Regions from separate parts of the Pseudarthrobacter phenanthrenivorans Sphe3 genome, predicted to be linked through region 3. Evidence: riboswitches for the same ligand, from Rfam matches in the RefSeq annotation. Region 3 holds a riboswitch; each other region holds the start of a gene.
What was found. A riboswitch is a leader RNA that binds a small molecule or an ion and turns the genes downstream of it on or off. The one in region 3 is predicted to bind cyclic di-AMP.
Positions count from the first base shown of each region.

Region 1: another riboswitch for cyclic di-AMP. It lies ahead of ASPHE3_RS22215 (aggregation-promoting factor C-terminal-like domain-containing protein); the one in region 3 lies ahead of ASPHE3_RS04095 (M23 family metallopeptidase).
Region 2: another riboswitch for cyclic di-AMP. It lies ahead of ASPHE3_RS10200 (C40 family peptidase); the one in region 3 lies ahead of ASPHE3_RS04095 (M23 family metallopeptidase).

Region 1 is NC_015145.1:730,414-740,017, reverse strand. Features, by position in the region: gene ASPHE3_RS03540 (YhgE/Pip domain-containing protein) at 1-251, shown strand, start outside; gene ASPHE3_RS03535 (TetR/AcrR family transcriptional regulator) at 248-925, shown strand; gene ASPHE3_RS03530 (hypothetical protein) at 934-1,617, shown strand; gene ASPHE3_RS03525 (SixA phosphatase family protein) at 1,694-2,221, opposite strand; gene ASPHE3_RS03520 (winged helix-turn-helix domain-containing protein) at 2,299-3,165, opposite strand; gene ASPHE3_RS03515 (response regulator transcription factor) at 3,831-4,571, shown strand; gene ASPHE3_RS03510 (sensor histidine kinase) at 4,577-6,100, shown strand; cyclic di-AMP (ydaO/yuaA leader) riboswitch at 6,245-6,406, shown strand; gene ASPHE3_RS22215 (aggregation-promoting factor C-terminal-like domain-containing protein) at 6,412-7,113, shown strand; gene ASPHE3_RS03500 (YdeI/OmpD-associated family protein) at 7,214-7,660, shown strand; gene ASPHE3_RS03495 (glyoxalase superfamily protein) at 7,763-8,137, opposite strand; gene upp (uracil phosphoribosyltransferase) at 8,183-8,818, opposite strand; gene ASPHE3_RS03485 (phosphatase PAP2 family protein) at 8,831-9,604, opposite strand, start outside.
Region 2 is NC_015145.1:2,214,252-2,223,855, forward strand. Features, by position in the region: gene ASPHE3_RS10160 (endonuclease/exonuclease/phosphatase family protein) at 1-493, shown strand, start outside; gene ASPHE3_RS10165 (NUDIX domain-containing protein) at 490-993, opposite strand; gene ASPHE3_RS10170 (DUF1918 domain-containing protein) at 1,075-1,278, opposite strand; gene ASPHE3_RS10175 (metallophosphoesterase family protein) at 1,433-1,939, shown strand; gene ASPHE3_RS10180 (glucose 1-dehydrogenase) at 2,030-2,923, shown strand; gene ASPHE3_RS10185 (DUF1810 domain-containing protein) at 2,927-3,385, opposite strand; gene ASPHE3_RS10190 (DNA alkylation repair protein) at 3,382-3,960, opposite strand; gene ASPHE3_RS10195 (TraR/DksA family transcriptional regulator) at 3,957-4,316, opposite strand; cyclic di-AMP (ydaO/yuaA leader) riboswitch at 4,686-4,857, shown strand; gene ASPHE3_RS10200 (C40 family peptidase) at 4,861-5,706, shown strand; gene ASPHE3_RS10205 (protein adenylyltransferase SelO) at 5,875-7,350, opposite strand; gene ASPHE3_RS10210 (APC family permease) at 7,347-8,789, opposite strand; partial or broken gene ASPHE3_RS10215 (ribonuclease Z) at 8,786-9,604, opposite strand, start outside.
Region 3 is NC_015145.1:860,258-869,861, reverse strand. Features, by position in the region: gene ASPHE3_RS04095 (M23 family metallopeptidase) at 35-856, opposite strand; cyclic di-AMP (ydaO/yuaA leader) riboswitch at 867-1,077, opposite strand; gene ASPHE3_RS04090 (metal-dependent transcriptional regulator) at 1,222-1,920, opposite strand; gene serC (phosphoserine transaminase) at 2,201-3,331, shown strand; gene ASPHE3_RS04080 (DUF3027 domain-containing protein) at 3,459-4,103, opposite strand; gene ASPHE3_RS04075 (cold-shock protein) at 4,110-4,493, opposite strand; gene ASPHE3_RS04070 (hypothetical protein) at 4,710-4,943, shown strand; gene ASPHE3_RS04065 (helicase-associated domain-containing protein) at 4,954-7,437, shown strand; gene ASPHE3_RS04060 (DNA repair helicase XPB) at 7,468-9,114, shown strand; gene ASPHE3_RS04055 (DUF427 domain-containing protein) at 9,205-9,604, shown strand, end outside.

The DNA.
Region 1 (9,604 bases), 130 kb from region 3:
TGTCGTCGGGCGGCACGTTCCCCTGGCAGACCACTCCGGAACCGCTCCACGTGGCGCACGGTGTCCTGCCGATGGGGTACGTGGTGGCCGGAATGAGGCACCTGGTCTACGGGGCGGACCTGTCCATGATTGGCCCCACCGTTGCAGGGCTGGCGGGCTACACGCTGCTGGGCGCGGCCCTGTCCACCCTCGCCGTGCACAGGAACAAATACTGGACCTTGAAGACGTTGAAGCCGGAGATCGCGGTATGAGCGGCGACCTGGCCGGACCACGGAAGAACCTCCGTCCCGCCCGGACCTCGGCCACCCGCCAGAGGCTCTTCGATGCCTCAATGGAACTCATTGGCGAGCGCGGTGCAGCCGGAGTGACGGTGGACGAGATTGCCGCCGCGGCAGGGGTCTCCAAGGGAACCGTCTATTACAACTTCGGCAGCAAGTCCGAGCTGATTGCCCAGTTGCTGCGGCACGGCGTGGACATCCTGAAGGCCCGCCTGCTGGAAGCGTCAACGCGGGAAACCGGGCACGCCGCAGGCGCTGCCGGTCCCGGCCCGGCAGAGGATCCGCTGCTGGCCATGGAGGCAATGATCGGCCAGGCGCTGGACTTCATGTCCGACTACCCGTCCTTCGCCAGACTGTGGGTCAGCGAGAACTGGCGCACCCCGAGTGAGTGGCAGGGCACGTTCGCTGTCCTCCGGGGTGAACTGCTGGCGGTCATCGCGGCGGCCGTCGAGAAGGTTGCGGAGACCTATCCCGTGGACCCATCTGTTTCCCGGGGCAGCCTGGAAACGGCGATTTTCGGCGCCTGCTTCGTGGTGGGCCTGGACCGCCAGACGTACCACCCCGAGCGGACGCGTGACCAAAGCGTTGCAGCAATTATGGCCATCATGCGCGGCTACGTGCGCCAGCAGCCCTCTGCTCAGGAATGATGGAACCCATGGGGAAAAGCGGAAGGTTTGCGGTCACCGCCGGCATTGTTGCTGCCGGGCTGCTGGTGCTGACCGGGATGACGCTCGCGGAACCGGTATTCGTGGCGTTCCTCGGCGTGCTGTTGCTGGCCTGCCTGGCCTGCCTCATGGAAATCCTGAACCGCGGACGCCGTGCCGCGCTCCTGGCTGCCGGAGCGGGAACCAGCCTTACCCTCGGGTTTTCACTCGCCTTTGTCAGCACGTGGGAACTTGCCTTTGCCGGCGAGTCGTCCTTCATTGGCACCCCGCTCCCCACGGGCGATCCTGACAACTACTTTTTCGGCGCTGCTGCGGCGGGTCTGGGCACCTTGTCCGTCCTCTTCCTCGGTGCTGCCTGGCCGCACGGGCGGCGGCTGCGGCCACGTGCGGGGCCTTCCACCGTTACAAGGCGTACGACGGCGGCACGCAGGCCCGCTGCCCCCGGAGCAGGCCGAGGCAGGGCGCCCCAGCGGGCAACGCACCAGCAGGCGCCAAGCCAGCGCACCCAGGCGAAGAAACCTTCAGGTGACGGGAAGGGCGGCGTCCGCACCCCCGCACGCGTACCTTCCGCGGCTGCCCGCCGGCCGTCGTCGTCCGCTTCACAGGCAAGGACAGCGGCACAGGCCAAACAAGCGGCACAGAAGCCCGGCAGCAGGTCCACTCCCCGGCGCTAAACCCGGCGGCTGGTGCTGCGCAGGTGCAGCGCCTCCGTGCGCAGTGGGTCGTGTGCACTGGCCGGGGTGAACCGGTCTAGTGCGAGCGGGGCACCTTGAATTTGGTGATGCGTGCGTCCTGGCCATCCAGCTCCGCCCAGGATTTCTCGGTTTCAAGAACAGTGAGGGCGTTGGTGGGGTACCGTGTGGCGGCGTCCATGTAGGCGTCGTGGTCGGAGTCACGTGAGGCAAGGTGCATGGCAAGGTCCTGCACGCCGGGCAGATGCGAAATCACCATCAGCGTGGTGACCGTGTCCGGGACATGGTTGATCACGGTGAGCATCCTGAGGGCGGAAGCGGCATACAGCCCGTCTTCAAGCTTGGGCGTGGGCGCCTTTTCGCCCAGCTCGGAACACACCCACGTGCACGTCTGCCTGGTCCGCAGGGCGCTGGAGCAGAGGATGAAATCCGGCACGATGTTGTGCTTGAGCAGCCAGCGGCCGGCCAGCGGCGCTTCCCGGTGGCCGCGTTCCTCCAGGGGGCGCTCATGGTCAGCCACCCCGCCCGGCCAGTCGGCCTTGGCATGCCGCATGATCACAAGCCGTCGAAGATGGTGCTCACTCATGCCCCAAGCCTAGTTCCCCTGCGTAAGCCCGAGGAGGCACGTGCTCCGGGAGCGAGGCTGACCGGCGGGCGTGGGACCTAGATCGAGTATTCCGGAGCGGCCCAGACAACAACTTCGGGGTGCTCGTAGAACCGGTAGCCCTGGCCACGGACCGTGCGGACGGTGTTGGCGAGGCGGCCAAGCTTGGAGCGGAGACGGCGGATGTGGACGTCGATGGTGCGCTCGTTGGGCACTTCTTCGGCGTTGCGCCACAGACCTTCGAGGAGTTCGTCGCGGCCCACGGTGCGGGTGCCGTTTTCCACGAGGTAGTTGAGGAGTTCGAACTCCTTGAACGTCAGGTTGAGCGACTCGCCGTCCAGGTGGACTTCGCGGCGGGCAAGGTCGATCAGGACGCCGGACGGGCGCGGCTCCTGGGCCTGCTGAGGGCGCGCAGCTTCCGTGCGCTGGCGGGTGTTGACTGTGGGGTCGCCGAAGGTGGAACGGACGACGTCGAGCGCGGAACCAGGGGTGCCGGCGGGGGCTACGGCAACGGCCGCGTAGCTTTCCGCGCCGGATACCAGGGACTGGGCGTAGGCGCGGATTTCCTGGGCCAGCTTGGCGATGGAGGTCCCCGCAGCAGCTGCTGTTTCCTCATCGATGCCCATGTAGAGCACGAATCCCCGGGCCACATTGTCGGCGGCTACGGGACGGACGGCATTCGGTCCGGCCACGACGGGGGTGGGTGCGGTCATCGGGGCTGCGTCGGCGGGCTGGACTGCCCGGAGCTGGCCGTACGAATTGGGGTTGAATCCCTGCGGCGCGTAGCCCTGGGAGGGGAAGCTGCTTCCGGACGTAGAAGGAGACAGTGCGGGGCGGGGTCCGAAGCCGGGGCGGAGACCGGAGGGCTGGGCCCCCTTGGCGGCGTTACGGACAGAAATGTGGACGTATCCGGATGCAACTGACATGAATGCTTACCTCAATGTGAATGGCCGTCATCACGGCCCGAATGCTGGGTTTCCCCGCAATGCGAACTGGGGAGGGGCGCCCGACGCTGGGCTGGGGGCGAATGCCTAGAGAACTTCGAAGGGTGGGAAGGTCAGGCGTGCATTCGACAACAGCGCATGTCGGCAGCAGCGGATGTGCTGGGCCAATATTCTGCGGCTGCAGGTGCTGTTGAGTTCTTGTTCACATTGGAAGTGTGCAGCGTAACAATGGCAACTTGCAAGTAACAATGGACGCAAACGTCCGCATTGTGAGACTAAAACGGCTAACGTGGCGCAAATCACGATTCTGGAAGCCCCGCGAAAATAACAAGTGTTATCCCCCGCGGTGCCCTTTTTAAGGCCTCCTGCAGAATTTTATTCGCCAGAACGTTCCCGTTTCATCGAAGTGTTCAGTGAGATCCCCCGTAGCGGAATCGCATCCCCACCCTTCCCGCCATGTCCAGCCGCCCCCGGTTGTGGACGATAATTTTTTCCCGCGCGCCGCCAAGGCGGGAGCAGAGGCGGCCTTAAAAGGGAGGATGAAACCCGGCGGGGTGCTTCGCCGTCCAGCTGGCAAGTACGGGATTCACAGCTCGGGCACAGGCTTGCCACAGCTTCGCCCCAACCGACGGCCGGAGAGTTGTTCCATGGCAAGACCGCAGCCCATAACCAACAACCTCCCAAGCCTCACGCACCCGGACGGCTCTCCCATCAGGGCCCTGGTGGTTGATGACGAACCGAGCCTCTCCGAGCTCATGAGCATGGGATTGCGGATGGCTGGTTGGTCTGTGGCTGTAGCGGCCGACGGCCCTGAAGCTGTGAAGATGGCCAAGGACTTCCGGCCGGACGTGCTGGTCCTGGACGTGATGATTCCAGGGTTCGACGGCGTGGAGGTCCTCGGCAGGATCCGCGCATTTGCACCTGAATTTCCTGCGCTGTTCCTGACTGCGAAGGATGCGGTCCAGGACCGGATTGTGGGGCTTGCCGCCGGCGGGGACGACTACGTCACCAAGCCGTTCAGCATGGAGGAAGTCCTGCTGCGGCTGCACCGCCTGGTCCAGCGCTCCGGCGTTGCCGCCATGGACACTGCCGAGCTTGTGGTGGGAGACCTTGTTCTCAACCTCGACACCAGGGAGGTGGCGCGGGCCGGCGAGGCGCTCCAGCTGACTGCCACCCAGTTCGAGCTGCTCCGCTACCTCATGGAAAACCCCAAGCGAGTCATCAGCAAGGCCCAGATCCTGGACCGGGTCTGGAACTACGACTTCGGGGGCCAGGCCAATATCGTTGAGCTTTACATCTCCTACCTGCGCAAGAAGGTGGATGCCGTCCATCCGCCCATGATCCACACGGTGCGGGGCGCCGGGTACGTGATCAAGCCGGCGGAGTAGCGGCAGTGGCGTCCCCGCAAAGCGCGGAACCCCCACGCAGGGAACCGGAACGCCGCAGCTGGCTTAGGCCAGGCACCTGGCACCTGCGGACCAGGCTCATCCTCCTGGCCATGGCGCTGCTGATTGCCATCTGCGGCGCGGTGGGCGTGGCAAGTTATGCCTCGATGGATGCGTTTCTTACCCGCCAGCTGGATGAGCAGTTGAGCCAGGCGGCGGCCCGTTCCGATGATCCCGGCCGTCCGCCCTCCGGCGGCTTCAATGGAAGGGACCCGCTGGATGCACGCGGCCAGAGCGTGGGGACGCTGAACGCCAGGATCCTCGACGGCCAGGTCAGCAGCGGCGGGTTCCTGACCTCCAACACCACACGCTCCCCCTTGTCCACGGAGGACAAGCAGGTCCTGTTGGCTCTGGCCACCGACGCCCGCCCCGTCGACCGGACGCTGTCCAACGGAGACTACCGGCTCGTCGCAGTCAGGACCGGTTTCGACGACGTCCTGGTGACCGGCCTGCCCCTCGCGGTCAAGCAGGGCACCCTGGCTTCCCTCGTCTGGACCTTTGTCATTGTCTCGCTGGGCGGCCTGCTGCTGATCGGGCTGGTGGGAACGGTCCTGATCCGGCGCACCATGAAACCCCTTGAGCAGCTCTCGGAGGTTGCCACCCGAGTGTCGCAGCTGCCGCTGGATGCCGGCGAGGTGGCACTTGCCGTACGCGTGCCGCCGTCGAACTCCAATCCCGGAACTGAGGTCGGCAGCGTAGGGCATGCCCTGAACCTCATGCTGGACAACGTGGCAAACGCACTCCAGGCGCGGCAGAAAAGCGAAACCAAGGTGCGGCAGTTCGTGGCGGATGCCTCCCATGAGTTGCGCACGCCGCTGACGGCAATCCGGGGCTACACGGAACTGATGCGGATGACGGAAACTTTCACTCCGGACGGGGAGAAGTCGCTTGCGCGGGTGCAAAGCCAGTCCGAACGGATGACCGCCCTGGTGGAAGACCTCCTGCTGCTGGCACGGCTGGACGAGGGCCAGCCGCTGAAACTGGGCGAGGTGGACCTGACTCAGTTGGTGGCGGAAGCGGTCAGCGACGAGAAGGTCATGGCGCCGGGGCATACATGGCGGCTGGAACTCCCCGAGGAACCAGTGGTGGTCTATGGCGATCCGTCACAGTTGCGCCAGGTGCTGATGAACCTCCTGTCGAACGCGCGCAAGCACACTCCTGCGGGAACGACGGTGGTCACCGGGGTGGGAAAGCCGTTTGAGGGAACCGCCGTGGTGACGGTAACGGACGACGGCGTAGGGATTCCTCCGGAGTTCGTGGACCAGGTTTTCGCGCGGTTTGCCCGCGCAGACGCGGCGCGGACGGGCGCCGGGGGGAACGGTTCAGCTGCCGCCGAGGGGACGAGCGGGCTGGGCTTGTCCATTGTGGAATCCATTGTGGAAGCGCACGGCGGGCGGGTAACGGTTACGTCACAACCGGGACGCACCCGGTTCACCCTCCAACTGCCGCTGCCACCCGGCCAGTCCTGGTAAGGTCACGGCCAGTCTTCTTAGAGACGCAAGGCGGCTCGCCGTCGTCGTGATCCCTGTTACCAAAATGTGACTTAAGCCCTGCACTCCTGTACCGTCGATTGGGTGCGGTTCCCGATCGGGGGCGCATATCCGGATGACGCCAAGCTCTGCCGCTTCCCGGATTCCGCTTGAGCAAAGGCAGAGGCGGGGGACCCAACCGTCCCGGGCATTGACTGCCCTTGGGGTTAAGCCAGCACGTGATCTTTCCGTGTGGCCGGATGCCCTCATCCGAACCCGACAGCTAACTCCGCAGGTGTGAGAGGCGATCCATCATGTCCAAGTTCCTTATGAAAGCACGCCCGAAACCGGGCACTGAAACCGGCGCTCCGCGTGCAACAGGCAAAATTCCGTCCTTCGGCCAGCGCGCCGCAGTCGTTGCGGCATCCTGCGCACTCCTGGTTGGAGTGGGGGCAGCCGGCCAGGCGACGGACACCAGCAACCGTGTGTCAGCCAGCCAGGACCAGGCCGCCGAGGTCCAGTCGAAGCTGAGCATTGAGCAAAGCGAAATCCAGGCGAACCCGGCGCCGTCCCCCGAGCCGATCAACGTTGTCCCCCAGGCCGCCGAACCGGCTCCTGCCCCGGCAGCCGAGCCTGCTCCCGCGCCGGCACCGGAACCCGCACCTGCTCCGGCTCCCGCTCCCGAGCCCGCGCCCGTCGTCGCGGTTAACGATCCGGCTGGAGCGCAGGCCTACGCCGCAGGCCAGCTGGCAAGCTACGGCTGGGCACCGGACCAGATGCAGTGCCTGCAGACCTTGTGGACCAAGGAATCGGACTGGACCACGACGGCAACCAACCCGAGCAGCGGCGCCTACGGCATCGTCCAGTCCCTGCCTGCCGAGAAGATGGCCAGTGCCGGTGCGGACTACCTCACCAACTACCGGACCCAGATCAACTGGGGCCTGAACTACATCCAGGAGCGCTACCAGTCGCCGTGTGGGGCACTGAACTTCCACTACGCCAACAACTGGTACTAAACGGAACGGCCGCCGGGTCCCCGGGTTTAGCCGGGAGCCCGGCGGCTGTTGCCGTTGATCCACCCGTTGAACTGCTGCCGGGCCCGGGTTACTTTGAACCATGAAATTCACCACCACCATTCAGGGAAACGGCGGCACCACCACCGGCATCGTAGTGCCGGGCCACGTGGTTGAAGCCCTGGGTGCCGGCAGGCGGCCGCCGGTGGTGGTCACCATCCACGGCAAGAGCTACCGGAGCAGCATTGCCGTGATGGGCGGGCAGAACCTGATCTCGCTCAGCGCCCACAACCGGGAATTCACCGGGGTTTCAGCCGGCGAGACAGTGGATGTCGAGGTGGAACTGGATACGCAGCCGCGGATTGTTGAAGTCCCGGATGATCTTGCGGCGGCGATGGCCGCCGAACCTGTGGCCCAGCAGTTCTATGCCACGCTCAGCTACAGTGCCCAGCGCCGCTATGTGGAGCCCTTAGGCGAGGCGAAGACACCGGAAACGCGGGCAAGGCGGATCGCCAAGGTGGTTGCGGATCTCAAAGCCGGAAAGAAATGAGTGCCCGGCCTTCATCGCCGCTAACCTCAACCGGAACCCCCGTCAGCGCCTGTCCCCATTGTGCCTCATGGGACGGTATCAGTACGCGGGATTGGCGGGGCGTCAGCCCTCGCGGCCCGGGATGTACTGCACGGACCAGCGGTTCCCGTCTGGATCGGCAAAGTACACGAAGTGCCCCCAGTCCTGCACGTCGATGTCGCTGACTTCAACGCCGTTGCCCTTCAGGTGGCTGTGGGCGGCCTGGATGTCGCTGACCACCAACTGGAGGTTCGACCCCGTGCCGGGAGGCGCATCCGTGAGGCCCTCCCCGATGCAGATGGAGCAGGCCGAGCCTGGAGGCGTCAATTGAACGAACCTGATGGAATCCGTGGGGCGCTCGTCAAAATCCGGGTTGAATCCCACCTTATTGACGTAGAAGTCCTTGGCGCGGTCCACATCTGACACGGGGACGTACACGAGTTCGAGTTTCCAGTCCATCCGCACAGGCTAGCCTTCCGGTTTTGAACAGGAAAGGCTTGAGTCTTAGCCGGCGATGCCGTAAAGCCGGTCGCCGGCGTCGCCAAGTCCCGGAACGATGTAGGACTTCTCGTTGAGCTTCTCGTCGATGGACGCCAGGACGATGGTCACGTTGGCCCCGGAGAGCTCTTCCTCCAGCTTGGCGAGCCCCTCTGGCGCGGCCAGCAGGCAGATGCAGGTTACGTCGGACGCGCCGCGCTTGAACAGGAATTTGATGGCTTCGCGGAGGGTTCCGCCGGTGGCCAGCATCGGGTCCAGGACGAAGATCTGCCGGTCCGTCAGATCCTCCGGGAGCCGCTCGGCGTACGTGATGATGTCCAGGGTTTCCTCGTCCCGCGCCATTCCCAGAAAGCCCACTTCGGCGGTGGGGACAAGCTTGGTCATGCCCTCCAGCATGCCCAGGCCGGCGCGGAGGATGGGCACCACCAGCGGGGTGGGCTTGGTGAAAGCTGTGCCCACGGTGGTGCTGACGGGCGTTTCGATGGTGACGGGTTCGGTGCGGACTTCGCGCGTGGCCTCGTAGGCAAGGAGTGTCACCAACTCCTCCGTCAGCTGCCGGAAAACCGGAGACGGGGTGTTTTTGTCCCTCAGGACGGTGAGTTTATGGGCGACCAGCGGGTGGTCCACAACGAGAGTGCGCATGGGTCAAAACTATCACCCGGCGTTATCCCTCCCGCGGTCAGTGTGCCGCCCGTCATGGTGCACGGCGTCAGCCACCACGTCCCGGACCACGGGATGCTCAAACGTAGGTGCGGGGCCGGCGTGCTCCCTCTTCCGGGTCAGGTGGAAGAGCCGGTGTGCGAGGATCACCATGCCCACCCAGGCAAGGCCCAGGAGCCACCCGGCCATTACGTCCGTCAGCCAGTGGTGGCCCAGAAAAACCCGGCTCAAGCCCATGGCGATGATGAAGATGGCACCGGCAGTGATGGCGGTGATCCTGGCCCAGAGCATCTGGAACTGCAGGCACATGATGTATACAAGGACGCCGATGACCACGGTGGTGTTCAGCGTGTGCCCGCTGGGAAACGATGGCGAGCTTTCGTACGGAGGGACGGCTTCGGAGTGGTCCGGGCGGGTCCGGCCCACGAGCCGTTTGCCGAGGGTGGTGGCAGTGGTGGACACCAGTGCTGCACCGCCCACGAGGATGATGGGCCGCCATGTCCTGCTCAGGAAGGTGAGCCAGGCGGTGAGGACGCTGGCAAGGATTGGCATCCCGATGCCTCCGCCCACGTTGGTGAAGCCCGTGACAAAGGCGTCCGTCTCCGGGTTCCGCAGCGTCTGGAAATATTCCAAGGTGGGGATATCAAGGCTCGCCAGGCCTTCCTCGTCCACCACGTCGGAGTACACCTCGGTGCCCAGCACGGCCATGGTGACTACCAGCGCTCCGCCGATGATCATGGTCAGCCACAGGGCGGCATAGGGTTTGAT
Region 2 (9,604 bases), 1.4 Mb from region 3:
CTACCGGACCAGCCGCTTCACCGCACTGGACACCCAGTCATTCGCACTCAAGAAGTCGATGCATGACCGGGTCCTGGCCCCTGCCCATGAACGGCTGATCGGGACCCGGGTCATGGACAACGAAACCCAGCATGAACTGGTCATTGGCTCATTCCATGCCGCGCCGCTCACAGCGTCGAACTCGCTGCGCCGCAAGCAGATCCACGCCGCCCATGCGGAACTGCTCAGCATGGGCAAGGGACTGATGACGCTGATGGTGGGCGACTTCAACTACCCGTTCTTCACCAAGAACCTGCACGTGCACATGAAGAACTCAGGGTACGCCCTGTCGCTGAGCAACCGGCGGACCTACACGCGCTACAAAGTGTTCAAAGGCCACTTCGACTTCGCCACGTCACTGGGCCTTGACATTGAGAGTGTGGAAACGCTGCCGCGCGGAAACTCGGACCATCTCCCCATCCTGGTCACCGCGGAATACGGGCCCGACTACTAGGACTCCAGCCGCGCCCGCAGACCCGGCCAGGCGGTTCCGAAACCCGGGTGCAGTTCCAGTCCGGTGACCTCCGGCAGCGGCACCCAGCGCAGTTCAAGGCTCTCCGGATCGCTGATCACGGGATCGAAAGGCTGCTTCACCAGCACCACCACCGTGGTGTAGGACCAGTAGCCGAGGTCCAGCAACGAGGTGAAGAGGACCTCGACCTTTCCGGCCGGCACCGCGGCTTCCTCGTACGCCTCGCGGAGCGCGCCCGTCACCGGCTCCTCGCCCTCGTGCAGCGCCCCGCCCGGCAGGCCCCAGGTTCCGCCATTGTGGCTCCAGACGGCGCGATGCTGGAGCAGCACGCCCTTCTGCGGATCGTAGGCGAGTACCCCCGCCGCTCCGAACCGCCCCCAGAAGCGGCCGTGGCCGCCCTCAACCCAGGCATCACCAGGGTCACGGGGTCCGGTACGGACTGGCGGGGTGGAAGATGCGGTGGACGCCTGAAAATGATCCATCGCCCCAGTCTGACAGGTGCACCGGACGCGGCGCACCCGCAAGGGCGCGGTTCCGGCCATCCTTGCTTACGGCCAGGCTGGTTACGGCCCGTCCTGGTTCCCGTGCCCCCGCTCCACTGCGAAATCGCCGCCCGGGTACATGATGGTCTCGTGTCCGTCGTCGAAGCGGACCAGGTAAGGCGGAGTTCCGCCCTGGCCGCGTACCTCAAGGATCACTCCATGCCGGTCCGTCGCACCCACCGTCCTGCCATGCACAATGATGCGGTCGCCCTGCGCTGCCTCCATGGCAATCACCTCCAAGCCCAGATTACGACTGGCCTCCGCCGCTGAAAAAGGGGCCACGGAAAAAGAGGGAAGGGAATAGGGGGCAGCCTCCGGGGCCCACGGAGACGGCCGCGGGAAAGGGCGCCGGTACGCGGGACATGGCAGGATTTCCTGCATGCCGCTCAACCTCGTGCTGGTCGCCGATACCCATGTCCCCAAGCGTGCCCGCAGCCTGCCCGCCCAGGTATGGGCCGCCGTCGAGAGTGCTGACGTGGTCTTTCACGCAGGCGACTGGGTGGCGGCATCGGTCCTGGACGAGTTTGAGCACCGGAGCCGCGCACTGGTGGGCGTCTACGGCAACAATGACGGGCCGGAACTTCGCAGTCGGCTCCCTGAGACGGCTGAGGTGACGCTGGAGGGAGTGCGTTTTGTGATGGTGCACGAGACCGGGCAGGCCAAAGGGCGGGAGGCGCGGTGTGAAGCCTTGTACCCCGAAGCGGATGTCCTGGTGTTCGGCCACAGCCATATTCCGTGGGACACCACGTCCGCCCGCGGTCTGCGCCTGCTCAACCCAGGTTCGCCGACGGACCGCCGCCGGCAGCCCGCCTGCACCTACATGACCGCCTCCGTGGACAACGGCGCCCTGAAGGACGTCCGGCTGGTGGAGGTCCACAAGGCCTGAGCGGGTTGGCAGCGGGCCGCCGATTGCCTAGGCTTGGAACGGTAAGCATGCTTAGCTTTTCGTGTTCCACCGAGCAACAGGAGTACCGCCATGACAGACCAGTACACCTTCCGCAATCCAGTCACCGCCTATGAGAAGATTTCGCCGCCCAAGCAGCACCAGCCCGAGCCCGGCCTGGACGCGGAACTCGCCCCCAAGGCCGACCTGGGCGAGGAGACCTACCGCGGAACGGGCAGGCTGGAAGGGCGGAAGGCAATCGTCACCGGCGCTGACTCAGGGATCGGGGCAGCAACGGCGATTGCCTTCGCCAGGGAGGGTGCCGACGTCGTGCTGTCCTACCTGCCGGAAGAGGAGGAGGACGCCGCGCGGATCGCGGGGCTCATCGAGGCCGCGGGCCGCAAGGCCATCAAGGTGCCTGGGGACCTCAAGGACGCGTCCGTCTGCCGGGACGTGGTGGACACCGCCGTGGCGGTGCTTGGCGGCATCGACATACTGGTGAACAACGCGGGAAAACAGGTGGCGCAGGAAGAGCTGACCGGCATTACGGATGAGCAGTTTGACCACACGCTGAAGACCAACGTGTATGCAATGTTCTGGCTGACCAAAGCGGCCCTCCCGCACATGCCGGCCGGCTCGACGATCATCAACACCACGTCCATCCAGGCCTACAACCCCTCCCCCACGCTGCTGGACTACGCCACCACCAAGGCGAGCATCAACAACTTCACCAAGGGCTTGGCGCAGCAGCTGGCGCCCAAGGGCATCCGCGTCAACGCCGTGGCACCGGGACCCATCTGGACACCGTTGCAGGTCAGCAGCGGCCAGCCCAAGGAGGAACTGCCGGAGTTCGGGCAGTCCACTCCCCTGGGCCGCGCGGGCCAGCCGGCAGAGCTCGCCCCGGCGTATGTGTTCCTGGCATCGCCTGAATCGAGCTATGTGGTGGGCGAAACCCTGAACGTCAACGGCGGCAATCCCACCCCGTAGCGGTCAGTCCGCATCCTGTTGCGCGAGCAGGGCGTCCGTTGCCTCGTCCGGTTGGCCGTCAAAGAACTGCGCCAGGATTGTCTTGAATACGGTTTCGCCCGGCGCTGCACGGAGGAACAGCGTCATGGACGAATGCAACTTGCGGGCGTCGACGCCGCCCAGGATCTCCTGGGCGGTGCGGCCGGCGTGGTTGGTCAGCGCCTGGCAGCATTCCAGCAACCGCGGGCCGAGGACCTCATGGTCCAGATAGGCCCGGGCTTCATCAAGCGAGGTAATGGCGAATTTCCGGGAGGTAGGGCTTTGGCCGAGGCCTGCCAGCTGGGGAAAAATGAACCACATCCAGTGCCCCGTCTTCTTCCCGAGCTGCAGCTCCGCCAGCGCCTGGGCATAGGTTCCGCCCTCTCCGGTGCCGCCGCTGTCCTGGGCGGTGACGAAGCGTTCCAGGTCATAGGGATCGTTCATGTTATTTCTCCTTTATGCGGGGCTTGGGCGCTTTTGTGCAGGTCGTCGCTGCGGGGCTGGTCTTCAAGGAAGGCTGCTGCCGCGCGCAGTTGCCCGTCCGGGTCCTGGCTCCATCTGGCCAGTACCACGCCCGCCCGCTGGCGCTCCCGTGGCGCCAGCCCGGCCAGCAGGGGCCGCACTACGTCGGCCAGCAGCGGATCCACCAGTTCCCGGCTTCCTGCGGACCGAAGGAAGCCCTCGATCCTGGTCAGGTCGGAGTGGCGCAGGAGTTTCACACGCGACTGCAGCAGCACCACGGCGGCAAGCCGCCGCTCAAAAACAGGCCTGGTGCCAGGCCCCGGCTGGCCCCACAACACCGAGGCCAGCATGGCTACGGCGTCGTGGTCCAGTTCTTTGAACTTCCGCAGCGCGTCGCGTACGGTGCCGCGGACGGCACCTACGGAGGACCCGTAGGAGGCAAGTGCACCGCCCAGCCGCAGTTCGACGTCGTCCGCCCGGTACCAGGCGCCCTCGTTCTGGAGGGTGTGGTCAATGAAGCCGGCAGCCGCTGCCACGTCATCACTTCCGCCGTTCACCGGCGACGCCCCCCGCCCGCATGGCGGATGCAGTACGGGGTCCAGGGCCGGGCTTCAAGCCTGCCCTCGGCAATGGCCTCGCCGCATACCGCGCAGGTGCCATAAGTGCCGGCTGCGATACGGGCCAGGGCAGCTTCCACCTGGTCCAGACCGGACGCGCTTTGCTTCAGCAGGGCCGATGCCTGGGACAGCTCGAAAGCGATAGTGGAGCCCTCTGGATCATGTTCGTCATCCACATTGGAGTCCTGCCGGGCAGAGTTTGCCGCGGCGATGTCCGCGCGGAGGGCGGGCAGGAGCTCAACCTTCCGCCGCCATTCCTCCTCGAGAAGGATCCGGAACCTTTCGAAATCGGGCATGGGAAAAGCCTAGCGCGACACCAGTAAGGCCCTGGGTAATCCACTCAAACCGGCGCCCGGCGTCCATGGTGCACCCCGACCGGAGATGGCGCAGATGGCAAACCGCCGTAGTCCGCCTGCCCCGCCACGCACACGCATCATGCACAACTTTATGACTTTGTTACACGGGCCCGTTGCCAGGACCACGGACACCGCATCAGCCGAGGCCACGGCGGAATGCAAAGGAAATCCACCGAATTGCGGAAATGTGAGAGAAGTACCTCGCATGTTATCCAAATGTGACAATTGGTCCGCGCCCGGGTTATGGTCTTCTGGTGTCCCTCTCAGACGGGACATTCCCGACAGTATGCCGAGCCCTGCCACTGTTACGGGAACCAATCGCTTTCCAGCTGGCAGGGACGGGGGAACCAAGTTTCCGCGGCCTTTTTAAGGCCTTGGGGTTAAGTCGATAGCGCCTCCGTCCATAACGGGGGTTGCCACCGGCCGGGTATCTCCAACCCGAACCCGACAGCTCACCCCGCAGGCATGGGAGAGGCGATCAACTGTGTCAAAAAATTCCACCACCGCCCGTCACCGCGCGACTCCGGACCGCTCAATCGTGCTCCAGGGCTTGGCTGTAACGGCCAAGTCACAGGCCCGGACGCTGGGCCGGCCGGCCCTCGCCGTTGCCGCTGCATCCGGCATTGCGTTTGGCGTCGGAGCTCCGGCGCACGCTGGCGTGAGCGGCCCGGACACCACCGAAACCACTAACGTCCAGGCGACTGCAGCCCCGGCCGCCACGGTTGCCGCCCCGGCAGCAGCAGCAGGCGCGGTCCACACCGTCGTCTCCGGCGACACCCTGGGCGCCATCTCGGCCTCCTATGGCGTGAGCCTGAACGACGTTCTGTCCGCCAATGGCCTGTCGATCTCCGCGATCATCTACCCGGGTGACCAGATCCAGATTCCGGCCGCCGGCTACGCAGCACCTGCCGCCGCCGCTCCGGTGCAGGCCGCATCCGCTCCTGCCAATACCGGTATGAACCTGGCCTATGCCTCCACCACCGCAGCCCCGGCCCCCGCGCCTGCTCCCGCAGTAAGCGGCACCGGCACGGGCGCCGCCATCCTGGCGAACGCCTACGGCCAGGTGGGAATCCAGCAGGACTGCACCGCCATGGTGGAGAAGGCCCTTCGTGCCGTGGGCAAGTCCGTGGGCGACCTTGCTCCCACCCAGTTCTTCCAGTACGGCACCACCGTGGGCTCCCCGGCCCCGGGTGACCTGGTCATCACCGCAGGCCACGTGGGCGTTTACGCCGGTGACGGCCAGGTAGTCAGCGGCGGCGTGGACGGTTACAAGACCGAGGTCCACTCCATCAGCTGGCTCGGCGGCGCTTCCTTCGTGCGGGTGGCATAGCCAGCAGCCGGACGGGCAGGCCTGCGCACCGCAGGCCCGGCCCACTGAGCAAACAGGGGCGGCAGCCGGGATTTCCCGGCTGCCGCCCCTGTGCTGTTCCACCTTTCCTGTTCCCGCCTGTCCTGTTCCCACCTGTCCTGGAGCCGCAATCGTGCTTCCGGCTTCTTCCTAGGTGCCGCAGAAAGTCCGGTAATCTCCGAAGTCCTCCGGCGGCCCCTCCGTGTAGCGTTCCAGCCCCTGGCGCTCCTGGAACGGGGAACGCACCACGTCGAGGAAACGGTTGAACGGGCCAAGGTCGCCCTCAGTGGCCGCAGCCAGCGCTTCCTCCACCAGGTGGTTGCGCGCGATGTATACCGGATTTACCCGGTCCATCAGGCCGGAGTCGGGGTTCAGCGCAGTCCAGCGTTCGGCCCAGGCATCAAAGGCTGCCAGGTCCAGGACCATTCCCCGGGCAGGCCTGGAGTTGCCGCGGGCGGCGTGGCCCAGGTTCCGGAAGAACTGGGTATAGTCCACGGGCCCGTCTTTCAGCAGCGCAACCACTCCGTCCACCACGTCCGACGCGGCGTCTCCTTCCGGGGTCCCGGCCATGCTTGCCGGCAGTCCGAGTTTTTCCTTCATCCCGTTAAACCAGGCGTCGCTGTACTGGCTGCGGAATCTGCCCAGCGCCTCCACTGCCGGGCCCACTGCCTGCTCCTGGTCCTCGTTGAACAGCGGCAGCATTGCCTCGGCCAGCCGGGCGAGATTCCACTCTGCTATGACCGGTTGGTTGGCGTACGCATACCGGCCCCCAACGTCAATGGAGCTGTAGACCGCGCCCGGGTTGAAGGCGTCCATGAAGGCACAGGGGCCGTAGTCGATGGTCTCGCCGGAAATGGTCATATTGTCCGTATTCATGACGCCGTGCACAAAGCCCACCAGCATCCACTTGGCCACCAGCCGGGCCTGTGCGGCCACCACCGCTTCAAAGAGCGCCAGGTAGGGATTCTCTGCTTCAGCGGCTGCGGGATGGTGCCGGCTGATGGCATGGTCGGCGAGCCTGCGGAGCAGTTCCACGTTCTCGGTGGCCCGCGCGTACTGGAAACTTCCCACCCTCAGGTGGCTGCTTGCCACGCGGGCCAGGACAGCGCCGGGAAGCATCGTCTCCCTGCGCACGGCCCGCCCTGTTGCCACCACGGCCAGTGCCCGGGTAGTGGGAATGCCCAAGGCATGCATGGCTTCGCTAATCAGGTACTCCCTCAGCATGGGGCCGATGACCGCGCGGCCATCCCCGGCCCGTGCGAAGGGGGTGCGTCCGGAACCCTTCAGGTGAACATCCCTCAGCCGGCCGCCGTCGTCCACGATTTCACCGAGGAGGAGGGCCCGGCCGTCACCGAGCAGGGGCGAATACCCGCCAAACTGGTGCCCGGCGTATGCCTGGGCAACGGGGGTGGCGCCTGCCGGAATGTGGTTGCCCAGCAGGAGGCGCACGCCTTCGGGAGAGCGCAGGTACTCCGGCGCCATCCCCAGTTCGTCCACCAAGGCTTCATTCAGGACCAGCAGCTCCGGATGCGGCGCTTCCTCCGCCTGCCAGGGAACAGCCAACTCGGCCAGTTCACGGGCGAAGCGGCCCTCGAATGTGATCATCGATTCTGCTGCGGCAGTCATGGATTAACCCTATCGCCGTCGTTGGTCCGCCGGTTGATCAGCCAGGTGACGAACCACAGGATCACTCCAATGGCCATCAGCCCGCCGGCAATCTGGTACTGGATGACATTCCGCCCGACCCAAGGCCCCGCCAGGAAGGCGCAGAGCACGGCCGCCACCAGCGGAAGGGGGCCCGGGGAAGTGAAGAACACCTTGCGGTGGGGATCCCGCTTGCGGCGCAGGACCACGCAGGCCACGTTGACCACCGTGAAAACGCACAGCAGCAGGAAGGCCGTGGTCCCGGAGAGGTTGGCCACGATATTGCTTTCCGGATCGCTTGTTACATAGAGGATGAGGCCCAGCGCCAGGACGGTGGAGAAGGCAATTCCTGCCCACGGCGTGCGTCGCACGGGGAGCACCTTGCCCAGTGGCCGGGGCAGGACGTGCTGGCGCGCCATGCCGTAGATGAGCCGGCTGGCCATCAGCATGTTGATGAGTGCCGTGTTGGCCACCGCGAAAACGGCCAGGAAGGGAAAGACCCTGTCGATGGGAAAGTCCGGTGACCCTTTATGGACAACTTCCAGCAGGGCGGCGCCCTCAGCTTCCCGGATGCCTTCCAGCTCGGTGGGGGTGAGGACACTGACCACGGACACGGCCACCAGCATGTACAGCAGCACCGCGATGCCGAGGCCGGTCAGCATGGTGCGGGGGAAGATTTTTTCCGGGTTGCGGGTCTCCTCCACCATGTTCACTGAATCCTCGAAGCCCACCATGGCAAAGAACGCGATGGAGGTGGCCGCAGTGACCGCCAGGAACAGGCCCTTGTCCTGGTAGTCGTTGAAGACGAACACCTCGCCGGGGTTGCCGGTTCCCTGTGCCATCACAAAGAAACCAACACCGATGACAATGCAGAGGGCCACCATCTCCACCACGGTGAGCACGACGTTGAATTTGACGCTCTCCCCCACGCCCCGCAGGTTGATGGCGGCCAGAAGAAGCATGAAGCCCAAGGCAACTGCCGTGATGACCCCCTGTCCCGGCATCCCCATCCACCCGTTGACCTCGAGCCCGCCAAAGAAGTTTTGGGCCAGGACGTTGGCGGAGGTGGAGGCACTGGTGATGCCGGAGCATACGACGGCGAATGCCACCAGGAAGGTGACGAAGTGGATGCCGAACGCCTTGTGCGTGTACAGGGCGGCGCCCGCCGCCTGGGGGTACTGCGTCACCAACTCCAGGTAGGAGAAGGCGGTGAGCGTGGCCACCACGAATGCCAGCAGGAAGGGCAGCCAGACGAGGCCGCCCACTGTGCCTGCCATGGTCCCCGTGACTGCGTAGACCCCGGCGCCCAGGATATCCCCCACGATGAACAGCAGCAGGAGCTTGGGCCCGAGCACGCGTTTGAGGGTGGCCTCCTTGCCATGGGGAGCAACGTCGGAAACTTCTTCGGAAGTGGCACTCACAAGTAACCTCCATAGTTTGCTGCCTGGCCGCTCGCAGTTTGGCCGGCCGCGTCCTCCGGCCAGCGCCGCCGGCGCGGGAATTCGATGCGCTGCAGGTCCGCTGCCGCCACGACCGTTGCACCGCCGGCCCTGCCGGTGGCCTCCAGCGCGAGAACGCCGGCGTCGTCGCCGTAGCGTGAGGAGAAATGGGTCAGGACAAGGGTGCGGACGCCCGCACCTGCCGCCAGCTCCCCCGCCTGCCCGCGGTGAGGTGCCGGTACTGGCGTGCCAGCCCGGCGTCGTCGTTGCTGAAGGTGGACTCCGCCACCAGGAGGTCCACGCCGTCCGCCAGTTCCTCCGCGCCGGCACAAGGGGCAGTATCCATGACAAAGGCAAAGCCCTGGCCGGGCCTTGGGACGCTGACATCCTCGAGCCGGACGCCCGCCAGGGTGCCCTCCCGCTGGAGGCGCCCAACGTCCGGGCCGGAAACACCTGCCGCCGCCAAGCGTTCGGCCAGCAGTGTGCGGCCGTCCGGTTCGGCGAGGCGGTACCCGTACGTTTCGATCCGGTGCTGGAGCGGCCGGACGTCCAGGCCTTCGGCCACGGTTCCGCCCGCGCCGTGCGGGTGGAGCCGGAGGTCGATTCCAGGTGAGCTGACTGACACCAGCGACCGGACCGTGTCCTCACCGGAGGCCGGGTAGTGGAGATGCACCGGATGCGCCACGCCGTCGAGGGCCATGCGCGACAAAACTCCGGGCAGCCCGAAGCAGTGGTCTCCGTGCACGTGGGTCAGGCAGATCCGGGTGATTTGGTTCGCCGACACCCCGGCATGGATC
Region 3 (9,604 bases):
GGTCACGATGATTCGAGAGTTCTGCATCATTTGACTACAGCCAGCCGGTCGGATCGACAACTTCACCGTTGACCTGCACCTCGAAGTGGAGGTGGCAGCCGGTGGAGGCGCCGGTGGTTCCACTCAAGGCCACAACGTCTCCGCGGGAGACGGTCTGCCCCTCCGTGACATTGAAGGACGAAAGGTGGTTGTACGTGGTTTCCAGGCCGTTGCCATGGTCCACCACGACGCGGTTTCCGCCGCCGTACTGGTGCCAGCCCACGAACGTCACGGTGCCGGTGGCAGCCGCCAGGACAGAGGTCCCGCATTGCGCCACGTAGTCCTGGCCGCGGTGGAAGTCTCCTGAGCCGCCCGTAATCGGGCTGACCCGGTAGCCGAAGGGTGAGGCAGTCGAAAGCGTGGCCAGGGGGGCGCCAAGGCTGCCGGCAGAGGCTGCCCGGGAGACGGCACCCGCGGACTGGGCGCTGAGGAGCTGCTTCAGCTTGCCGTCCGGATCAGCCTGCGTGACCACGGCAGAGCGGCTGAAATCGATCTGCGCCCCAGCCTCGGCAGAAATCTGCGGCTGCGCGGTCACCGCGGATGCAGCTACCGGGGCGGCGCCGGATGCGTCGGTGGCCATGACAGGGCTGGTGGCCGGAACGGTCACGGTCAGCACCAGGCCTGTGGCAGCGAGTGCGATGCCGGCCTTCTGGCCGATTCCACTGGCCGACGCGAATTCGGTGACCTGCCGGAAGGGACCTCGGCGGCGGCGGGCATCACGGTGGAAATCGCGGGGGCGTTCCATCGTGGTGACCTCGACAACCCGCGGCGTCGAGCTGGGGAGCGCCGCGCGGCGGCGTCCCCTGGGGGTCTGCATGGACAAGAAGGGTTCCTCTCTGGAAAGCCTGCGAAGTTAGCTGTCGGATTCGGGTCAGAGAGTTCAAAGACCCGGTCCGCCGTAAGCAAGCTCGGCACAGAGATATCCCCGAGGGATCCTTCGCTGGAAGAGGCTTGCTGCTGACGGACTTCACCCCAAGGCAGTCCCCCGGCTGCCGCTTGTGGTTCCCCCGCCTCTGCCAGTTATGACTCGTGCACCTGATCCGCTGGCAGAGCTCGGCTCCGGATCAGGTAACGCTTTAGTATCAACGCTTGGTTCAACTATAGGGGCTTAAGGCCCTAAGTAACAATTCCGTTATCTTTGCGTGACCAGCCCCACACGGGGTAACAGCTCCCCAAGAAAGGTCACTGGCGGACGGCTACAAAGACGTGCGCGGCAACTTCGGGCGGCAACTCCAGCGCGCCCTCAATACCGGCAACGCGCACTGAAATGTAATCGCCCACCCGTTCGAGGGTGACTCCTGCGCCAGGGCGGATACCGCCTTCATCGAGCTGGACCAGCAGCTCGGGTTCCACCTGGATCGGCTCGGCCAGGCGGCTGACAGTCACTTCCGAGGCCGGACTGTAGGACTTCATTGCTTCCAGCAGGCTGATGGCCCCATCGGCAAAGGAGGGCGAAGTCTGCCCGCCGAGCGCCGCCAGGCCCGGGATGGGGTTGCCGTAGGGCGACTCGGTGGGATGGTCCAGCAGTTCGTAAATGCGCCGCTCCACCCGCTCACTCATAACGTGCTCCCAGCGGCAGGCTTCGTCGTGGACATAGGCCCAGTCCAGCCCGATCACGTCAGCGAGGAGCCGCTCCGCCAGCCGGTGCTTGCGCATCACTTCGGTGGCGCGTTTGCGGCCGGTCTCGGTCAGCTCAAGGTGCCTGTCGCCGGAGACCACCACCAGGCCGTCCCGCTCCATACGGCCGATGGTCTGTGAGACGGTGGGCCCGGAATGACGCAGGCGCTCCGCGATCCGGGCGCGCAGGGCGACGATGTTTTCTTCTTCCAGCTCCAGGATGGTCCGGAGGTACATCTCCGTAGTGTCGATCAGATCCGTCATCCAGCTCAGCTCCTCGAGCGCATTTCCTTGCGTTGTCCCACCGTATCGCTTCCATCCGCGACGTGGTCCGTTGGAAAGCTTAGCCTATTTTGACTTTGTCCGAATAGTTGGGGACGTCATCCGGAGGCCCCGTCTCAGTGTCTGGACTATGACGCTGCCGGTTCCCGCCCCCACAGCTGTTCAGGCAGAATAAGGAGGGCCTGAGCTGCAGCCGCCACGGCTGCCTGCCAACAAACACCCGCCGGACCACCACCGCGTCCACGCCGACATTGGAGTACTTGTGAGCGAAAACAGCATCACTATTCCCGCCGACCTCCTGCCCCGGGACGGACGGTTCGGCGCTGGCCCCTCAAAGGTCCGCCAGGAGCAGATCGATGCACTGGCCGCGGCATCGAAGACCATCCTGGGAACGTCCCACCGGCAGGCACCAGTCAAGAACCTCGTGGGATCGGTGCGGGAAGGCCTGAGCCAGTTCTTCCGGGCTCCGGAGGGCTATGAAGTGGTACTGGGAGTGGGCGGGTCCACCGCGTTCTGGGACGTTGCCAGCTTCGGGCTGGTGGAGAAAAAGGCGCAGCACCTCTCCTTCGGCGAATTTGGTTCCAAGTTCGCGGCCGCCACCAACAAGGCGCCCTTCCTGGATTCGTCGTCGATCATTAAGTCCGAGCCCGGTACCCGCCCGGAGGCGCAAGCTGAAGCCGGAGTGGATGTCTACGCTTGGCCCCAGAACGAGACCTCCACCGGTGTTGCCGCCCCGGTGACGCGCGTGGCCGGGGCCGATGAGGGCGCGCTGGTGCTGGTGGATGCAACGTCGGCAGCAGGCGGCCTGGACGTTGACGTGGCGCAGAGCGACGTCTACTACTTCGCGCCGCAGAAGAACTTCGCCTCGGACGGCGGCCTGTGGCTCGGCCTGTTCTCCCCCGCCGCCCTGGAACGCGCAGCGCGGATCAAGGGCAGCGACCGCTGGATTCCGGACTTCCTGGACCTGCAGACGGCCATCGACAACTCGCGGCTGAACCAGACCTACAACACTCCCTCGCTGTCCACGCTGGTCACCCTGGATGCACAGGTGCAGTGGCTGAATGGGAACGGCGGCCTGGACTTCGCGGCCGGGCGCACGGCCGATTCCGCCGGCCGCATTTACAGCTGGGCTGAGGCCTCGGAGTTCGCCACCCCGTTCGTCACCAACCCGGACGAGCGCTCCAACGTCATCGCCACCATCGACTTCGACGATTCCGTGGACGCATCCGTGGTGGCCAAGGTCCTGCGGGCCAACGGCGTGGTAGACACCGAGCCGTACCGCAAGCTGGGCCGCAACCAGCTGCGCATCGCCACGTTTGTTGCCATCGAGCCGGACGATGTCTCCGCACTGCTGGCAAGCATCGACTACGTGGTGGGCGAACTGCGCAAGTAGCCTTCTTGATGACAAGCCTCTGAAGGGACTTGAAAGTACGACGGCGCCGCCCGGGTTCGTCCCGGGCGGCGCCGTTTTCGTTTAACTGGCTGGGAAACGTCCTCCCTGCAAAGGGAGCCGTCCCGCGTTACTCTGTGCCGTCGTCGTCCTCAGCAGGCTGGTCCCCAGAAGCTTGCTCCGTAGGCTCCCCGTCCGGCGAGTCCTGGTCCGCAGCACCCTGGCTTCCGCCTGCGGGCACTGCCCCTTCCGGATCCGCTGCCGGAGCCGCTTCCCCGGGACGCGCTTCGTCCGGGGCGGCAACCTCCTGAACCTGCTCGACATCCTGTTCGTCTTCCGGCCGGACGCGCTCCGCCCAGGGCACCCATTCGGGCGCAAGGATTGACTCCTCGGACGGCAGGAGCCCCAGCTCGTTAACCGTGACCACCTTGGAACGTGAGTTCCGGGTCAGCACCGCGTACCACTGCCAGCCCACGTATCCGGGCAGCCTGGACTCGAACAAGTGCGTCACCAGCCGGTCGCCCTCGCTCTTGGCCCCGAGATGCCGGCCGATGGTGGCTGCAGGCGTTATGCCCTGCACCGCGTCGCGGGCGGTGTCCACGGCCGCGGCCAGGAACGCGTCAGGCTTCCCCGTCCGCCACACCGGGACACCGGCGCGGCGCCTGGCGCCGGCTTTCGCACCGGCAGCGGCAACGCCAGCGCCGGACTTGCTTTCCGCTGCCCGGCCGCCCTGGTCCGGCGCAGCCGGTGCCGCCTGTTCAGGTTCCGAATTCATCGGTGCCTAAACGTCCAGCTCGTCGGCAACCTTACGCAGGGCAGCAGCAATCGCCTTGCCCTTGTTGCCTTCCGGGTATTTGCCTTTGGAGAGGGTCCCGGACAGGTTGTCCAGCACGGTCACCAGGTCCTGGACCAGCGGAGCGAGGTCCTTGGCACTGGGCCGCTTGGCCTTGGCAATGGACGGCGTCTTGTCCAGCACGCGCAGGCCCAGGGCCTGAGCCCCTTTGCGGCCGTCAGCCACACCAAATTCCACCCGGGTTCCGGCCTTGAGCTCTGTTACGCCTTCGGGCAGCGACGATTTGGGCAGGAAGACCTCCTGGCCGTCTTCGCCTGCGAGGAACCCGAAGCCCTTTTCCTTGTCATACCACTTGACCTTGCCGGTAGGCACGTAATCAACCTTCTTCGTTCTGACGTCTTCTGACACGGCCAGCCCTCACCGCGTCCGCATTGTTGTGCGGGTTTAGGGCATGACGGCTGTAACCGTGTTGGTCTATACCTCAAGGTTATCCTGCCAACCGCCGTAATCCCGCTTTCAGCGGTGCTGCCCAGGGTGCTCCACACAGCCGTTCACCTCCAGCGCCGCAGGAGCTGTAGCGTTACGTCCATGACACCCTCGCGCTACCGGCGTGCCCTGATGATCCTCGCGGCTGTTGTTGCCGTGCTGTCCCTGCTGGCAGTCGGCGCCGTGATGGCCCTTGCCTTCGCCGGCTCAATGGCTCCGGCTTGGGTTACCTATTCTGCGCTCTACGGTTTGCCGCTGGCCTTCATCCTGATGCTCTTCCTGGTTCTGGACGGCGTTGCCGGGCGGCGCCGGGCAGGAAAGCCGGACCGGCGGTAACGTTGGACTGATGTCCCTCATTCGCGCGTTGAGCAAGGAGCTGGAGGCACGCAGCGATGATTCTCTGCGGGCGCTGTTCGCTGCGCGGCCGGACCTCATCTCACCCACTGTCCCGGATTTCCCCGCCCTGGCTGCACGGGCCAGTGCCCGGCTCAGCGTCCAGCGTGCCCTGGAACGGCTGAACCGGCCGCAAATGCAGGTCCTTGAGACCCTTCACCTCAGCACCAACACGGACACCGGACACAGCGCATCCGCCGCCCAGCTCCGCAAGCTGATTTCAGGTTCTTCGGCCGCAACCGTTGAACGGCTCCTGGCCTCGCTGCAGGAACTCGCCCTGGTGCACCGCGCCGAACCCCCGCACGGCGTTGCGGACTCTGCCGCGAAGCACCGCTACTACCTCCCCGTCGGTTCGCTGAAGGACGTGGTGGGGATCTACCCGGCAGGGCTGGGCAGGAGCTATACGGAACTGGTCCGCCTCCAGCCGGCCTTCGCGCAGCGCGCGGTGCAACTGGTTACCGAACTGCACCGCAGCGGAGTGGCGATTCATGGCGCCACCACGCCCATGGAGGCCGCACTGGCGCTGCAGCACTGGACATCCTCCCCTGAGGCCCTCCACAGCATCCTTGCCACGGCACCGGAACGGACGACGGCGCTGCTCGCCAGGTTCCGGAACTGGGCCATGGGCGCCGTACCCCAGGCGCAACGAAAGGCCTCCATCAGCGCCGAGGGGTCCGACGTCGGACCCATTGACTGGCTCCTTGCACGGGGCCTCCTGGTGCCGCTCGACGCGGCGCACGTGGAACTGCCGCACAGCGTGGGCCTCTCACTGCGCGGCGGCGCGATCATCGACGACTTCACCCTCTCACCGCCTGTTCCCCAACTCGGCCGGACCACCGCCGCCCTGCGCAGGAACGCAGCACTCAGCGCCATCTCCGAGACGCTGCGGCTCGTGGGCGAACTGCTTCACGCCGTCCGGGAACAGCCCCTGGCCACTTTGCGCAGCGGCGGTGTGGGAGTGCGGGAGATGCGGCGGCTCGCGGACCTGCTGCGGATCGACCAGCAGCACGTCGGAGTCCTGCTGGAGCTGGCCGCGCTGGCCGGCCTCATCCGCCTCGACGTGGACTCTTCATGCTGGGTCCAGCCACCGCAGCTTGAATGGCTCATCCTTCCGCGGCAGGAACAGTGGCTCTGGCTGGTCAATGCCTGGCTTGCCAGCGAGCGCGTGCCCTCGCTGGTGGGCCAGCCCATCAGCGGATCCCGCGGGGTGCCGGCTGCGCACAGGTCAGCCTCCGGCAGCACCATCATCGCCCTTTCCGCCGAGGCGCAGCGGCCTGATGCTCCGGTGGTCCGCAAACGCATCCTCGAGATCCTGAACGAACTGACCCATGAAGCGGGTCCTGCAGACGGCACCGCTCCCGTGCTGGATGCGGCAGCCGTCCTGCAAAGGGCGGAATGGGCCCAGCCCCGCATGGCCAGGCGGTTCAGCTCCATGATCCGCGGAGTGCTGGCGGAGGCTGAACTCCTGGGCCTGGTGGGATCCGGAGCCCTCAGCCAGCTGGGAAGCGCCCTGGCCCAGGACAATCCCGACGACGCCCTGGCCATCCTGGGCGAGCATTTGCCGGCAGCCCTGAACCATGTGCTGCTGCAGGCGGACCTCACGGCGGTGGCCCCCGGCTACCTTGCCCCGGAACTCGCCGGAAAACTTCTGCTGATGGCCGACGCCGAGGGCCAGGGACCCGCCACCATCTACCGGTTCTCTGCGAACTCCATCAAGCGTGCGCTGGATGGCGGGTACGACGCTGCCGGGATCATGGCGTTCCTCCGCGAGCACTCCGCCACCGCGGTGCCCCAGCCCCTCGAATACCTCATTGAGGACACCGCTTCCCGGCACGGACGATTGCGGGTGGGGGCGGCCGCCAGTTTTATCCACAGTGAAGATGAAGGCGCGCTCCAGGAACTCCTCTCCGGGCCCAAGGCTGCCGGGCTGAACCTGGTGAGGATTGCCCCCACCGTCCTGGTTTCCTCCGCGGCTCCGCGCGAAACCGCCCAGGTCCTCCGGAGCCTCGGCCTCTCCCCCTCCGTGGACGGCGCCGACGAGCCTGTTGTCCGACTCCGGCCGGCCCCGGCACAGCCGGACGCCCAGCGCCCCGTCTATACCGCACCACGCACGGCGCCCGCGGCGGAGGAAGTGGACGCCCAGCTGGCCGTCCTGCGGCAGGCGCGTCCCGCCGTCGGACACCATGGATCCGCCGTGCACGCCGGCGAAGTGGGCACCCAGCTGGGGCTGGAGGCACTGCAGCGCGCCATCCGGCTCAAGCAGCGGATCAGCATGAACGTGGTGGACAGCATGGGGAATGCCAACCTGGAGATCGTTGTTCCGCTATCTGTAAGCGGCGGACGCGTCCGGGTCTTTGATCCGGCAAAGGAAACTGAACGGGTGCTGTCCATCCACCGCATTATCGATATTGAGGCTGCAGAGGAACTGCGCCAGTGAAGGACAACCCTGCGTGAAGGACAACCCTGCGTGAACGACGGACCCCTGATCGTCCAGAGCGACAAAACCATCCTGCTCGAAGTGGACCATGTGCTCGCAACCGAAGCCCGGCATGCCATCGCTCCCTTCGCGGAACTGGAGCGCGCACCCGAGCACATGCACAGTTACCGGCTGACACCGCTGGGCCTCTGGAATGCCCGCGCTGCCGGGCTGGACGCGGAGAAGGTCCTGGATACGCTCCTGAAGTATTCGCGCTTCCCCGTACCCCATTCGCTCCTGATCGACGTCGAAGAAACCATGTCCAGGTACGGACGGCTGCGCCTTGAAAAAGACCCGCAACACGGCCTGGTCATGCGGACCGACGACTACCCCGTCCTGGAGGAAGTAATCCGCGCCAAGAAAATCCAGCCCCTGCTGGGGCCCCGGATCGACGGCGAAACCGTGGTGGTGCACGGCTCCCAGCGCGGACAGCTCAAGCAGCTCCTGCTGAAGATCGGCTGGCCGGCGGAAGACCTGGCGGGGTATGTGGACGGCACCCCGCACCTGATTGCCCTGAATGAGGACGGCTGGAAGCTGCGGCCGTACCAGCAGATGGCAAGCGATAATTTCTGGGCCGGAGGCAGCGGCGTTGTGGTGCTGCCCTGCGGTGCGGGCAAAACACTTGTGGGCGCCGCTGCCATGGCGACCGGCTCTACCACCACCCTGATCCTGGTGACCAACACCGTGGCCGCCCGGCAGTGGAAGGACGAGCTGCTCAAGCGCACCTCCCTCACCGAGGACGAGATCGGCGAGTACTCGGGTGCCGTGAAGGAAGTCCGGCCGGTGACCATCGCCACCTACCAGGTGCTGACCACCAAGCGCGGAGGACTGTACCCGCACCTGGAGCTGGTGGACGGGCACGACTGGGGCCTGATCATTTATGACGAGGTGCATCTCCTGCCGGCCCCGATCTTCCGGATGACCGCCGATCTGCAGGCACGCCGGCGGCTCGGCCTTACAGCAACGCTGGTCCGCGAGGACGGCCGCGAGGGCGAGGTCTTTTCCCTGATCGGGCCCAAACGCTATGACGCGCCCTGGAAGGACATCGAGTCCCAGGGCTATATCGCGCCTGCAGACTGCGTGGAGGTCCGGGTAGACCTGCCCAAGGATGAACGGGTGGCCTACGCCATGGCGGACGACGCCGACAAGTACCGGCTCTGCTCCACCTCCGAGTCCAAGACCCAGGTGGTTGAGCAGCTGGTGGCCCGGCACGCGGGCGAGCAGCTGCTGGTGATCGGGCAGTACATCGACCAGCTGGACGACCTCGGCGAGCGGCTGCAGGCCCCGGTGATCAAGGGCGACACTTCGGTCAAGGTGCGCCAGAAGCTCTTCGATGCGTTCCGCGCCGGGCACATCCAGACGCTGGTGGTCTCCAAGGTGGCCAACTTCTCCATCGACCTGCCGGAAGCCTCGGTGGCCATCCAGGTGTCTGGTTCCTTCGGCTCGCGGCAGGAGGAGGCGCAGCGGCTGGGCAGGCTCCTGCGGCCCAAGAAGGACGGCCGTGCAGCCCGGTTCTACTCGCTCGTGGCCCGTGACACCCTGGACCAGGAATTTGCGGCAAAGCGCCAGCGGTTCCTGGCCGAGCAGGGCTATGCCTACCGGATCATGGACGGCAAGGACGTGGAAACGGCTGAATAGCTCCCAGCCGCGGTCATAGTGGTGCGAAGTGCACCGGCCGGGCTGCGTGGACTTGTGGCGCGGACGCAGGCTGGCGTGCAAACTGAAGGCATGCAGCGCACCCCAACCCCCGTAGTCCCCCTGCCCGGCCAGGAAGCGGCGTGGGATTATCCCCGTCCCCCGCGCGTCGAGGCTGGCAGCGCGAGGATCCGGATCGTCCTGGGCGGGGAGGTGGTCCTGGACAGCGTGGATTCGGTCCGGGTCCTTGAAACCAGCCATCCCCCTGTCTACTACTTGCCCCGATCGGCCTTCGCTCCCGGAACCCTGGAACCTGCGGATGGAAGCAGTTTCTGCGAGTTCAAGGGTGCGGCGCAATACCTCACAGTGCGTGGCGGCGGAAAGGTTGCTGAGGCTGCGGCCTGGTTCTACCCGGAGCCGGCTCAAGGCTACGAAGCGCTGGCAGGCCGGGTGGCGGTGTACCCGGGAAGGATGGATTACTGCGAGGTGGACG